DNA from 2 places in the Streptomyces sp. NPDC005576 genome. Region 1 is predicted to be linked to the other one. Evidence: riboswitches for the same ligand, from Rfam matches in the RefSeq annotation. Region 1 holds a riboswitch; the other holds the start of a gene.
The links. A riboswitch is a leader RNA that binds a small molecule or an ion and turns the genes downstream of it on or off. The one in region 1 is predicted to bind thiamine pyrophosphate.
Positions count from the first base shown of each region.

Region 1 (7,164 bases):
GCCCTCCCGCTGCTGCGGCACCCAGACGCCGCCCGGCGGGGTGTCGGCGCCGTACTGCGGGGCGGCGTACGGCTCGGTGTACTGCTGCTGGTTCGGGTAAGCGTCGTAACCGCCGCCCGACCCCGCGTCGTAACCATTGCCGTTGCCGTTGCCGTAGGCGTCGTAGGACGCGTACGGCGGAGCAGCCGTGCCGCCGGCGCCGATGTACGGGTCGGAGTACGCCGCGTAGCTGTGCTGGTCGGTGCCGTAGGCGTAGCCGCCGTCGTACGAGGAGTTCTGCGCGGGCTCGCCGTAGCCGCTGTACGGGTCGTGGGCGGCGTACTGGGGCTGGGCGCCGGCCGGTTGCTGCTCCCGCGGGTGGCGCTGCTCCTCGTACCCCTGGTCGCCGCCCGGCTGCGCGTACGGGCTCGGGCTGTACACGCCGTACTGGCCGGTCTCCTCCGGCATCGGCTGCGGCTCGTACACGGCGGCCGGGTCGTCCTGCGCGGGTGCGGCCGGTTCCTCGTACTCCAGGCCGGAGACTTCGAGGACGGGCTCCTCGTTGACGGAGGGCCCGCGGCCGCGGCGACGGCGGCTGGCCCCGGGGCTGCCCCCGATGGCCCAGCCGGTGGAGAAGCCCCGCCGGAAGGAGAGCGTCACGTAGGTCTGACCCACCGCGAACGCGATCGCGCCGAGTGCGATGACCAGCACGGACGGGATCAGGACGCCGAGCACCACGCAGAGGAATCCGGAGAAGGCGAGGAGCCTCCAGCGCAGCCGTGCCTTGTACTGCAGAAGCACTTCCCCCAGCAGCCACAACGCCACCACGCCGAAAGCGATGTAGAGGACCGTCCAGCCCACGCCCGCCCCCTTCTACGGCCACCGCCGCCGGATCGGTGGCGGGTACGGCCGGTCACGACTGCTTGTGCAGTCCGAGATTTTCGTAGATTTCGAGCGTTGCCGTCGAGTTGTTGAGCGTGATGAAGTGCAATCCGGGCACACCTTCGGACAGCAGCTCCGCGCAGAACTCCGTTGCGAACTCGATGCCAATGGAGCGTACAGCCGCGGGATCGTCCCTGACCGCGTGGATGCGCTCTTCGAGGGCCCTGGGCACTGCCGCGTTGCTCAGCTGGGGGAATCTTTCGAGCTGTCTGACGCTGGTGACCGGCATGACCTCCGGAATGATGGGGGTGTCGCAACCCGCGGCGACCACACGATCACGCATCCGGAGGTAGTCGCCGGGTTCGAAGAACATCTGGGTGATGGCGTAGTCGGCCCCGGCCCTGCACTTGTCCACGAAGTGACGGGTGTCCGTTTCCCAGTCGGACGACCGCGGGTGCATTTCGGGGAACGCGGCGACCCCCACGCAGAAATCGCCCGACTCCTTGATGAGCCGCACCAGGTCGGCGGCGTACCGCACGCCCTCCGGGTGCTCGACCCACTCGCCCATCGGGTCGCCCGGCGGGTCTCCGCGCACGGCGAGGATGTTCCTGATCCCCGCGTCGGCGTACTGGCCGATCATGTTGCGCAGCTCCGCGACGGAGTGGTTGACCGCGGTGAGGTGCGCGACGGGGGTGAGGGTGCTGTCGGCGGCGATCTGCTGGGTCGCCCGGACCGTGCCCGCCCGGGTGGTGCCCCCGGCTCCGTACGTCACGGAGACGAAGCTGGGCCCCACGGCCTCGACCCGGCGCAACGCGTTCCAGAGGTTGCGCTCGCCCTTCTCGGTCTTGGGTGCCCAGAACTCGAAGGAGTACGACGTCTTGCCGGACGCGAGCAGGTCGCGCACGGTGCGTGCGCGGTCCGTCCGGGTGGAGGAGGTGCCAAGGGCCATACCGCGAGGTTAACCAGGGACCGGCCGTCACCCAACCAGAGCGGGATATTTGTCCGTATTGCAGTGAATACCGTCCACGCCTCGGACAGCCCGCCGGGACACCCGGCCGGGCGGGTGTCAGCGCTCGCGGATCCGCTTCGCCAGGCCGGCGGCGGCCGCGGCCGGGTCGTCGGCCTCGGTGAGCGCGCGGACCACCACGACGCGCCGGGCCCCGGCGTCCAGCACCTCGTCGAGATTGCCCGCGTCGATGCCGCCGATGGCGAACCACGGGCGGTGCCCGCCGAGGGAGGCGGCGTACCGCACCAGACCGAGGCCGGGCGCGTGGCGGCCGGGCTTGGTCGGGGTGGGCCAGCAGGGGCCGGTGCAGAAGTAGTCGACGCCGGGCTGTGCGACGGCCGCGTCCACTTCGGACTCGGCGTGGGTGGAGCGGCCGATCAGCGGAGGCTCGCCGATGATCGCGCGGGCCGCGGGGACCGGCAGGTCGCCCTGGCCGAGGTGGAGCACGTCGGCGCCGGAGGCGTGGGCGATGTCGGCGCGGTCGTTGACGGCGAGGAGTGTGCCGTGGCGGGCGCAGGCGTCCCGGAACACCTGGAGGTGCTCCAGCTCCTCCGCGGCTTCCATGCCCTTGTCGCGCAACTGGACGATGTCCACTCCGGAGCCGAGCACCGCGTCGAGGAATTCGGGGAGGTCCCCCTGGCGCCTGCGGGCGTCCGTGCAGAGGTAGAGACGGGCGTCGGTGAGCAGGTGGCGCGGCGTGGGCATCAAGGTTCCCCCCAGGTGGGTCACGTGGTCGCGGGCCGCGGGAAGCACGGCCCGCGACCACGTGTGCGGTCGTCTCGGTCAGACGGCGAGCGCCTGGGCGCGGCGCTTCACCTCCGTCCCGCGATTCTCGCTCAGCGCCTGCGCGGGGGTGCCGGGCAGGCTCGGGTCGGGGGTGAAGAGCCACTCCAGCATCTCTTCGTCGGAATAGCCGTCGTCCCTCAGGAGGGTCAGGGTCCCCGCGAGGCCCTTGACCACCTTGTCGCCGTCGATGAAGGCGGCAGGCACCTGGAGCGTCCGGTTCTCACCGCGGCGCACCGCGATCAGCTGGCCTTCCTTGACCAGCTGCCGCACGCGCGTCACCTCGACGTCGAGGAGTTCCGCGATGTCGGGGAGGTGGAGCCAGGCGGGGACGAGAGCATCGATCTTTGCGTCAATCCGGTTCACGAGGACAAGCGTGCCATCTGGGACCGACAGCTGGAAGCCGGGCCGACCGTACGGACCACGTCGCAGGGCGTCCCCGCAGGTCGCGCCCGGGTTCGGAGCGGCCCGGCCGGGCGCGCACGACCCCGCGCCGGGGCTCAGCGGACGGCGGACTTCAGGGGTACGGCCGGGTCGGCGGCCCGCTCGGGGTCGAGGGTCCGGCCGGAGGTGACGAGCTTGCGCCCCTGGGTGAGATCGCGCGGACGGCCGACCGCCAGCAGGGCGACGAGCGCGCCGTCGCGCAGCCAGAGCACGGTCCACTCCTCGTCGGCGGGGTCGCCGCGCCACAGCAGGGTGTCGGCGTCCGCGTGGTGCCCGGCGTACTGGACGAAGCGGCCGAACTGCTCGGACCAGAAGTACGGCACCGGGTCGTACGGCTCCGGTTCTGCGGCCTTTGCCCCTCCCGTCCGTGCGATGCCCGCCGCGACGGTGCGCGGGCCCTGGAGCGCGTTGTCCCAGTGGTGGACCAGGAGACGTGCGCCGTAGCGCGCGGAGGGGTACGAGGCGCAGTCCCCGACCGCGTACACCCCGGGCGCGGAGGTGCGCAGGGCGGCGTCCGCGATGACCGATCCGTCCGGGCCGAGCGCGACGCCCGAGCCGGCGAGCCAGCCGCTGGCGGGGCGGGCGCCGATGCCGACGACCACCGCGCCGGCCGGGAGCCGGCGTCCGTCGGCCAGGATCACGGCGCCGGGTTCGACGCGGTCGACCCGGGCGCCGGTGAGGAGCGTGGCACCGGCGTGCGCGTACCAGTCGGCCATGGGTGCGGTGACCTCGGCGGGCAGCACCCCGGCGAGCGGGCGGGCGGCGGCCTCCACGACGGTGACCGCGCAGCCGGCCGCACGGGCGGCGGTGGCGAACTCGGCGCCGATCCAGCCCGCGCCGACCACGACGACGTCGTGGCGCCCGGCGAGGACGGGCCGCAGCCGCTCGGCGTCGTCCAGGGTGCGCAGCAGGTGGACGCCGGGAACCCCTTCGGAGCCGGGCAGCGTCAGCGGTTCGGCCCCGGTCGCGAGGACCAGCACGTCGTACGGCACCGGGCCGTCCGGGGTGTCCACCTCCCGGTCGGCGGGGCGCAGGCCGTCCACGGGGAGCCCGAGGCGCAGACGGACGTCGAGCGCCTTGAAGTCGATGCCGAACGCGGAGTGTTCGGCGGTGCCGAGCAGGACGGCCTTGGAGAGCGGCGGCCGGTCGTAGGGCTGGTGGGGCTCCGCGCCGATCAGGGTGACGGGCCCGGTGTACCCCTCGTCCCGCAGTGCCACGGCGGTCCGCACGCCCGCCATGCCCGCTCCGACGATGACGACGCCGTGCTCCGGCGCCCGCTGGTCGCTCTCTTCGCTCACGTACCCACCCTAAGCACCTGACGCTCCATCACGTCACGGGGTCCGGTGCCCTCCGCGGCGGCTCCTTCGTACCGCGCGGGCGGCGGGGTCTAGGGTGGCTGCGCGAAGACACTCGCGGGAGCCCGGACGAACCGGGCTGAGAGGGAGGCTGGCGGCCTCCGACCGTACGAACCTGATCCGGGTCATGCCGGCGAAGGGAGGGGCTGGACACCCATGCGTGCATCACAGGAATCGTCCTCCGCCGCGAGCGGGGGCACCACGGGCGGGGGCACGGGAGACGCGGGCCGCCGGGGGCCCGCGTACGACGTGCTCGTCGTCGGGGGCGGCATCATCGGCCTGGTCACCGCCTGGCGGGCGGCGCAGGCGGGACTGCGGACGGCGGTCGCCGATCCGGAACCGGGCGGCGGGGCCGCGCGGGTCGCGGCCGGGATGCTGGCCGCCGTCACCGAACTCCACTACGGCGAGCAGATGCTGCTCGGGCTCAACCTCGCCTCCGCCGCCCGCTACCCGGATTTCGTGGCGGAGCTGGAGGCGGCGAGCGGCCGGGACACCGGCTTCCGCGCCTGCGGCACCCTCGCGGTGGCGCTCGACTCCGACGACCGGGCGCACCTGCGCGAACTGCACGCCCTCCAGGAGCGGTCCGGGCTCGACTCGCAGTGGCTGTCGGGGCGCGAGTGCCGGCGGCTGGAACCGATGCTGGCGCCGGGTGTGCGGGGCGGGCTGCGGGTCGACGGCGACCATCAGGTCGACCCGCGCCGGCTGGCGACCGCGCTGCTGACGGCCTGCGAGCGGGCCGGGGTGGTCTTCCACCGCAGCCCCTGCGAGCGGCTGGAGGTCGCGCGCGGCCGGGCGGCCGGGGCGCTGCTCGCGGACGGCACCGCGGTCTCGGCCGGCCAGGTCGTGCTGGCCGCCGGCAGCCTCAGCGGCCGGCTCGCGGGGCTGCCGGAGGGCGTCGCCCCGCCGGTGCGCCCGGTGAAGGGCCAGGTGCTGCGGCTGACCGTGCCGCGTGCGTACGCCCCCTTCCTCAGCCGGACGGTGCGCGCGGTGGTGCGGGGTCAGGACCTGTACCTCGTCCCGCGCGAGAACGGCGAGCTGGTCGTCGGTGCGACGAGCGAGGAGATGGGCTGGGACACCACGGTGACGGCCGGCGGGGTGTACGAGCTGCTGCGCGACGCCCACGAGCTGGTGCCGGGCATCACCGAGCTGCCGCTCACCGAGACCCTGGCCGGGCTGCGTCCCGCCACCCCGGACAACGCGCCGGTGCTCGGCCCGACCGCCCTGCCGGGGCTGCTGGTCGCCACCGGCCACCACCGCAACGGGGTGCTGCTGACCCCCGTCACCGGCGACGCCATGGCGCACGCGCTGACCACCGGCGAACTGCCCGAGGTGGCCCGCCCGTTCGCGCCGGGCCGCTTCACCACCCCCGTCGCCCCCGCACGCGAGGAGCAGTACGCATGACCGATCCGGCCGTCCCGACCGACCTGACCGATCCGACCGGCCTGACCGCCCCGACGGCCAGAGTGCCCGTCTCCGTCAACGGTGACCCGCGCGAGCTCCCGCCCGGGACCACCCTGGGCACCCTCGTGGCGTCCCTGACCCGCGCGTCCTCGGGGGTCGCCGCCGCCGTCAACGAGAGTGTGGTGCCGCGCTCGGCCTGGCACACCACCGCCCTCGCCGGGGGCGACCGCGTCGAGGTCCTCACCGCCGTACAGGGAGGCTGACCATGTCCGACGACCTCTTCCGCCTGGGCGGACTGGAGTTCTCTTCCCGGCTGATCATGGGCACCGGCGGCGCCCCCAGCCTGGACGTGCTGGAGCGGGCGCTCATCGCCTCCGGCACCGAGCTGACCACCGTCGCGATGCGGAGGCTGGACCCGACCGTGCGGGGTTCGGTCCTCTCCGTGCTGGAGCGCCTCTCCATCCGGGTACTGCCCAACACGGCGGGCTGCTTCACCGCGGGTGAGGCGGTGCTGACCGCCCGGCTGGCCCGCGAGGCCCTCGGTACGGAGTGGGTCAAGCTGGAGGTGGTGGCCGACGAGCGGACCCTGCTGCCGGACCCGGTCGAGCTGCTGGACGCGGCGGAGATCCTCGTCGACGACGGGTTCACCGTGCTCCCCTACACCAACGACGACCCGGTCCTCGCGCGGAAGCTGGAGGACGTGGGCTGCGCGGCGGTCATGCCGCTCGGCTCCCCCATCGGCTCCGGTCTCGGTATCCGCAACCCGCACAACTTCGAGCTGATCGTGGAGCGGGCCGGGGTCCCGGTGATCCTGGACGCCGGGGCGGGCACCGCCTCGGACGCGGCACTGGCGATGGAACTGGGGTGCGCGGCCGTGATGCTCGCCTCGGCGGTGACCCGGGCGCAGGAGCCGGAGCTGATGGCGTCGGCGATGCGGCACGCGGTGGACGGCGGGCGTCTCGCCCGGCGGGCGGGCCGCATCCCCCGCCGCCACTTCGCCGAGGCCTCCTCCCCGGTGGCGGGACGCGCGGTCCTGGACCCGGAGCGCCCGGCGTTCTGACCCTCCGGCGCGGGGAACGCGGACCCCGGTTGTCACGGCTCGGCTGCGATACGGCCCCGGGCCCGCTCCGGGGCGCCCGGGGCGCCGGCGGCGCCTCGTAGACTCGTCCGGTGGACACCACCCTCCAGGACCCGCTGCTCGGACGGCTGCTCGACGGCCGCTACCGCGTCGAGGCACGCATCGCGGTGGGCGGGATGGCCACGGTCTACCGGGCCGTGGACATCCGGCTCGACCGGGTGCTCGCCCTCAAGGTG
Region 1 is NZ_JBIAJC010000001.1:353,600-360,763, reverse strand. Features, by position in the region: gene ACFYPN_RS01620 (hypothetical protein) at 1-840, opposite strand, end outside; gene metF (methylenetetrahydrofolate reductase [NAD(P)H]) at 893-1,810, opposite strand; gene thiE (thiamine phosphate synthase) at 1,928-2,572, opposite strand; gene ACFYPN_RS01605 (Rv2175c family DNA-binding protein) at 2,651-3,016, opposite strand; gene ACFYPN_RS01600 (NAD(P)/FAD-dependent oxidoreductase) at 3,151-4,392, opposite strand; TPP riboswitch at 4,497-4,608, shown strand; gene thiO (glycine oxidase ThiO) at 4,606-5,850, shown strand; gene thiS (sulfur carrier protein ThiS) at 5,847-6,113, shown strand; gene ACFYPN_RS01585 (thiazole synthase) at 6,116-6,910, shown strand; gene pknB (Stk1 family PASTA domain-containing Ser/Thr kinase) at 7,021-7,164, shown strand, end outside.

Region 2 (7,164 bases), on a different contig from region 1:
GGCGCGACGGTGGTGGAGGGGTCGATGACTCAGAGGGCCGGTCAGGAACCCGTGGTGCGTACGGCGACGTTGCGCGACTTCCGCGTTCCGCCGTACACGCGAACGACCATGTCCGGGACGGACCCGCATCCGGACGGCGCGCTCACGCATCCCGGGAACGCCGTTCCCGACGACGGGGTGCCGGAGGGCTACACGCCGACCGAGCGCGACCTGCCCGTGATCACCCCGGCGGGGGTGCCCGTCGCGGCATCCGTGCCGGACGCGGACGCCGACGGGGCCGACGGGCTCGGCCCGCTCTACGTCGTGGGCGACGTGCACGGCTACCTCGACGAGCTGAAGGCCGCGCTCGCCGACCAGGGCCTCATCGACGTCAACGGCAACTGGTCGGCGGGCAACGCCCGGCTCTGGTTCCTCGGCGACTTCACGGACCGGGGCCCCGACGGCATCGGCGTCATCGACCTGGTGATGCAGCTCTCGGCCGAGGCCGCCGCCGCGGGCGGCTACTGCAAGGCGCTGATGGGCAACCACGAGCTGCTCCTCATCGGCGCGAAGCGCTTCGCGGACACCCCGGTGAACTCCGGCGCCGGCACCGCCACCTTCCAGGCCGCCTGGCTGCTCAACGGCGGCCAGAAACACGACATGGAGCGGCTGCGCGACGTCCACCTGCAGTGGATGTCCCGGCTGGACGCTGTCGTCGAAGAGGACGGGCATCTGCTGATGCACTCCGACACCACGGCGTACCTCGACTACGGGGCGACCATCGAAGACGTCAACGACACGGTCCACGCCATCCTGACCCGTAATGACGCGGACGAGTGCTGGGACCTGTTCCGCAAGCTCACCAAGCGGTTCGCGTTCCGCGACGACGGCGGCACGCAGGCGGTGCGCGAGCTGATGGCCGCGTACGGCGGCCGCCGGGTCGTCCACGGCCACAGCCCCATTCCGTACCTCCTCGGCGAGGTCGGATCGGAGGACGGCGAGAACGGCGCGGGGCCGGTGGTGCGCGGACCGCACCTGTACGCGGACGGGCTCGCCATCGCCATGGACGGCGGAGTGACCATGGCCGGAAAGCTACTGGTCGCACAACTCCCCCTGCATGACTGACATCTTCGCCGGGTAGGGCTCCGCCGACCCGATCGTTCGCGGTCGGCGGGCCTATTTCTGGAAACACCCTGTCACCGCTCGCCCCGGGCGCTCTACCATCGGCGTATCAGTAGCAGGCTCTCCTCCGTTTCGTCCGAGACGCCCCGCCGTGCGCGGGTTTCCGGGCGCCACGGAGCATCGGGGGATGCAGATGACAAGCGCTCCGCACCTGCTGGCCGAGGACGGGCCCGAGTACGAGCGAATCCTCGGCGACGCGCTGCGCCACGCGCACGAACGGCCGGATCTGGACGGCGTCGGGGAACGGCTCAACCGGGAACAGCTGCGGACCATGGCGCTGAGCGCCACCGCGCTGATCACCGCGGCAGCCGCCACCGAGTACGAGCACTACGTGAAGGCGCGCGGGGAACTCCGGGTCCCGACCGGGGACGCCGACCAAGACTCCGACGAGGTGCGGGACTCGCCCGACCGCCCCGGCGAGGGCGTCGGGGTCGGCGCGGTCGTCACCGTGCTCGCGCCGCTCCTCGCGGGTTCCGCCGCGGTGATCTTCCTGCTGATCGGCTATCTCCTCCGGGCGGTGAGCTCCGCGGCCATCGCGGGCCCGCTGATCACCGCCGGCTGGCTCTTCGCCGCGCTCGCCGCTCTGGCGATACTCGCCGCCGCCGTCGGACTGCTGGTCACGGCGCTCCGCAACAGCTCCAACGAGCTGGCCGTCGCCATGGCGGAGGACGACGTGCCGGAGGAGATCGCCAGGGCCCGGGAAGCCTGGCGCCACGCCCTGCTGGAACGCGGCATCCTCCCGTTCCTGCGCGACGCGCTGGACGACCCGTCCGCCGCACCGGCCGCCCGCGCCCCCCGGCCGTCACCGAACCGCATCCCGAAGATCGGTTACAGCAGCCCCGACTTCTCGAACCCGCGGGACGGCTCGCGCCAGAGCCCTCGGCCCTCCTTCACCAGCCCGGATTTCAGCAGCCCGGACTTCGACAGCCCCGGCTTCGACAGCCCCGGCTCTCCGAGTCCGGGCTCCGGCGGTGCGGGCTCCGGCGGTCCGAAAGACGGATAGCCGGCGTCCGGCCATGAGCGGCCGGGCCGCGGGAACCTGGCGACCGGGGCGCCGCACCGCATCCCGCCTCCGGTTCAGCCCGCCTCGGCCACCGCCACCTGCCCCTGGGGACCCGACGCCCTCAACCCTCGTACCTGGGGCGAGAGCAGAGCTCCCGCGGTGGCCAGCACCACCAGAACCGCGCAGCCGTACAACGCCGGTCCCGGTCCCACCGCGGCCGCGACCGGACCCGCGACCAGCAGCCCGAGCGGGGCGAAGGCGAGCGAACCGAAGAGGTCGTACGAACTCACCCTCGAAAGGGTGTCCTCCGGGATCTCCCGCTGCACGGTCGTGGACCACAGCACGGCGAAGACGTCACCCGCCACCCCCGCGCAGAACATGGCCGCCGCGATCACGGCGAGCGGCGCGTGAGCGCCGAGGAGCGCGAGGGGAGCGGCGAGGGGAAAGGTCGCGAGGACCGCGACGAGGACGGGGCGCCCCACCCGCAGACGGGCCGACGCCCCGGCCCCGGCGATCATGCCCAGCGCCTGGGCGGCCACCAGGACCGACCAGGCCCGCGCACCGCCGAACTCCTCCTCCGCCACCAGCGGACCGAGCACGCCCAGCGTGGCGTTGAGCGCGGCCACCACGAAGGTGTACTGCGCCACGACCGCCCAGAGCCACTGCCGGCCGGCGAACGCCGTCCAGCCCTCGCGCAGATCGGTCCACCCGGAGGAACCTCCGCGCGGCCGGCCGGCCAGGCGCAGCCCACCCGTCAGCGCCGCGCTGACGACGAAGGAAGCGGCGTTCAGCGCGAGCGCCCACCCCGCGCCGACGAACGCGACGGTGACTCCGGACAGGGCGAGGCCCAGCAGCAACGCCCCGTGGGAACCGACGCGCAGCAGCCCGTTGGCCTCCTGGAGGCGGTCGGCGGGGACCACGAGCGGGACCACCCCGTCCATGGCCGGCGCGAACATCGCGGTGGCCGTACCGGTCAGCACCGCCAACACGCACATCGCCCCCAGGGGGGCGTGGCCGGTCAGCACCATCGCGGCCAGACCGGCGTAGGCGGCGGCGCCGGCGACATCGGCCAGCACCATCAGCCGGGACCGCGACGTCCGGTCCGCGACCACCCCTCCGACCAGGACGAAGACCAGTTGCGGCAGGGCTTGGCAGGCCAGCACCAGGGAGAGCCGGCCGGGACCGCTCCCGGACAGTGCCAGCACCGCGAAGGCCAGTGCCACCCGGGCGAATCCGTTGCCCAGGATCGAGACGAACCGGGCGGCGACGAGCAGGGCGAACCGTCGGTTCCGCCGGAGGGGTAACCGGGCCGGGGAAGGTGTCATGACGGGTCACCCCAGGGGGTGTCCACCGGACACCACCCGGGGCGCGCACACCCGTCCCACCGCCTCCCGACCCGTCCCGGCCATCGCCGGGTGACCGTGGGCGCCCCGAGAAGCCGCCGCCCGCCCTCCTCACCGGGGGTGCCGGGCGGCCCTCCGACGGTTCAGTCCGCGAGCGGAAGGTAGACGCGGCTGCCCGAGGCCGCGAACTCCTTCGACTTCTCCAGCATCCCGGCCTCGATCTCCTCCGGGGTGGCGGCCTCCTCGCCGCCGAACTGCTCGGTGATGCTTCTGCTGATCTTCATCGAGCAGAACTTGGGTCCGCACATCGAGCAGAAGTGCGCCGTCTTGGCCGGTTCGGCGGGCAGCGTCTCGTCGTGGAAGGCGCGTGCGGTGTCCGGGTCGAGCGCCAGGTTGAACTGGTCCTCCCAGCGGAACTCGAACCGTGCGTCCGACAGCGCGTCGTCCCAGTCCTGCGCACCCGGGTGCCCCTTGGCCAGGTCGGCTGCGTGGGCCGCGATCTTGTAGGTGATGACCCCGGTCTTCACGTCGTCCCGGTCGGGCAGCCCCAAATGCTCCTTGGGGGTCACGTAGCAGAGCATCGCCGTGCCCCACCAGGCGATCATCGCCGCTCCGATACCGGAGGTGATGTGGTCGTACGCCGGTGCGACGTCGGTGGTCAGCGGGCCGAGGGTGTAGAACGGCGCCTCCTCGCAGATCTCCTGCTGGAGGTCGATGTTCTCCTTGATCTTGTGCATCGGGACGTGCCCCGGCCCCTCGATCATCGTCTGCACGCCGTACCGTTTGGCGATCGAGTTCAGCTCGCCGAGGGTGCGCAACTCGGCGAACTGGGCCTCGTCATTGGCGTCGGCGATGGACCCCGGCCGCAGTCCGTCCCCGAGCGAGTACGTCACGTCGTACGTCGCGAGGAGTTCGCAGAGCTCCTCGAAGTTCTCGTAGAGGAACGATTCCTTGTGGTGCGCGAGGCACCAGGCCGCCATGATCGAGCCGCCCCGGGAGACGATGCCCGTCTTCCGGCGCGCGGTGAGGGGGACGTACGGAAGGCGCACCCCGGCGTGCACCGTCATGTAGTCCACGCCCTGCTCGGCCTGTTCGACGACCGTGTCCCGGTAGATCTCCCAGGTCAGCTCCTCCGCCCGGCCGTCCACCTTTTCGAGTGCCTGGTAGAGCGGGACGGTACCGATGGGCACGGGGGAGTTGCGGAGGACCCACTCGCGGGTGGTGTGGATGTTGCGGCCGGTGGACAGGTCCATGACCGTGTCGGCGCCCCACCGGGTCGCCCAGGTCATCTTGTCCACCTCCTCCTCGATGGAGGAGGCCACGGCCGAGTTGCCGATGTTCGCGTTCACCTTCACCAGAAACCGCTTGCCGATGATCATCGGCTCGATCTCCGGGTGGTTCACATTGGCCGGCAGCACCGCCCGGCCGGCCGCGATCTCCTCGACGACGACCTCCGGGGCGACGTTCTCCCGGATCGCGACGTACTCCATCTCGGGGGTGATCTCCCCGCGCCGCGCGTAGGCGAGCTGGGTGACGGGGCGTCCGTCGCGGCTGCGCCGGGGCCTGCGCGCGCCGCCGGGGAAGACCGCGTCGAGGTTGCGCAGGCCGTCGCGGGAGGCGGGCGGGCGGCCGTCGTCCTCCGGACGGACCGGGCGCCCCTCGTACTCCTCGGTGTCGCCCCGGTCCTCGATCCAGCCGCCGCGCACGGAGGCGAGGCCCCGGCGGACGTCGGTCGTGACCGCGGAATCGGTGTACGGACCGGACGTGTCGTAGAGCGTCACGTCCTTGCCGTTGGTCAGGTGCACCTGACGGACCGGCACCCGGAGGCCGGGGCGCGAGCCCTCGACGTATCCCTTGTGCCAGCCGATGGACTTGCTCGCCCCGACGCTCTCGTTCGTCGTGGAGGCAGGCGTGCGTGCGTCCGATGTGGTCATGAGACCTACTCCCTACGCCGGCATTACCCGGTAACAGGTTCGGCGGTCGGCGCAGCCTGTCCCGTGAGGATTCACGAGGTCAGCGCCCTCTCAGCCCGGTGCTCCGAGCTCCCGCGTGTGCAAAGGTGCCACCACGCTAGCGCCCGCCCGGCCGTGCTGAACAGGGGGCCTCCGCCGCAGTTGGGATGATCGCCCGGTGAACTCCTCCCAGGACCGGCCCGAACCCCAGGACCCCTCGCACGGCCATACCCACAGCCATGGCCCCGCGGCGCCCGTCTCCACCCATCTGCGGAAGGTCATCGCCTGTGTGCTGATCCCCTTCGCGGCGGCGGTGGTCGTCGGCCTGGTGGTGCTCTGGCCCGGCGGAACACCCGCCCACGAGCGGACCGGTGTGGGCTTCGACCGGCAGACCGAGCAGGGAGAGGTGGTGCGGGTGGACCGGGTGAACTGCGCGGACGTCAACGCGGCCCAGGTCCCCGCCACGGGCGGTGCGTCGACGGGCTCCGGCCCGGCCGGCGCGGCCGGGGAGACCGGCGACTGCAAGAAGGCCACCATCGAGGTGACCAGCGGCAAGGACGAGGGACGCAGGTTCGCCGAGATCATCCAGCCGGACGCGTCACGGCAGTTGAGCGAGGGCCAGGGCGTCGTGCTCGCCTACGCGCCGGACGCTCCGCACGATCTGCAGTACTCGGTGACCGATGTGGACCGGAAGCTTCCGATGGCGCTGCTGGCGGGACTCTTCGCCGTCGCCGTGGTGGTGGTGGGGCGGCTGCGCGGGGTGATGGCGCTCGTGGCGCTCGCGGTGTCCTTCGCCGTGCTGACGCTGTTCATCCTCCCGGCGATCCTGCAGGGGTCCAACCCGCTGCTCGTGGCGGTGGTCGGGGCCAGCGCGATCATGCTCATCGCGCTGTACACCTGCCACGGAGTGACCGCCCGCACCTCGGTGGCGGTCATCGGCACGCTGATCTCGCTGGTACTGATCGGGCTGCTGGGCTCGGTCTTCATCGACTGGGCGGGGCTGACCGGCAACACCGACGACAACACCGGCCTCATCCACGGCCTCTATCCGGACATCGACATGAGCGGCCTGCTGCTGGCCGGTGTCATCATCGGTTCGCTCGGGGTCCTGGACGACGTGACGGTCACACAGACGTCGGCGGTGTGGGAGCTGCACCAGGCGAACCCGGCCACGGGGGCGCGCGGGCTCTACCGGGCGGGCATCAGGATCGGGCGCGACCACATCGCCTCGGTGGTCAACACCCTGGTGCTCGCCTACGCGGGCGCGGCGCTGCCACTGCTGCTGCTGTTCTCCATCGCGCAGAGCAGCGTGGGCACGGTCGCCAACAGTGAGCTGGTGGCGGCGGAGATCGTCCGCACTCTCGTCGGCTCGATCGGACTGGTCGCCTCGGTGCCCGTCACGACGGTGCTCGCCGCTCTGGTGGTGTCCGCGGACCGCACAGGGCTCGGCGCGGAAGCCAAAGCTCCTGCACCCGTACGGACCGGGAGGGGCCGCCGCCGCAAGGCATGAGCGCGAGGACCCAAAAGCTGACGGGCTGACAGCCTGTCAGCCCGCGTTCTGCTCCTCGGCGAGGATCCTGCCGAGCGCCTCTTCGAGATTCCCGTCGAAGTCACCCTGCGTGTGCTCCTGCCCCAGTGGCACCAGCTTGTCCGTCCGGTCGAGGAACGCGACGAGCGGTGCCGTCCCGGCTCGGAACAAGGCCCG
Region 2 is NZ_JBIAJC010000010.1:171,055-178,218, reverse strand. Features, by position in the region: gene ACFYPN_RS19620 (metallophosphoesterase) at 25-1,104, shown strand; gene ACFYPN_RS19615 (hypothetical protein) at 1,289-2,164, shown strand; gene ACFYPN_RS19610 (MFS transporter) at 2,239-3,489, opposite strand; gene thiC (phosphomethylpyrimidine synthase ThiC) at 3,651-5,441, opposite strand; TPP riboswitch at 5,434-5,566, opposite strand; gene ACFYPN_RS19600 (YibE/F family protein) at 5,638-6,969, shown strand; gene ACFYPN_RS19595 (SsgA family sporulation/cell division regulator) at 7,006-7,164, opposite strand, start outside.
Region 2: another riboswitch for thiamine pyrophosphate. It lies ahead of thiC (phosphomethylpyrimidine synthase ThiC); the one in region 1 lies ahead of thiO (glycine oxidase ThiO).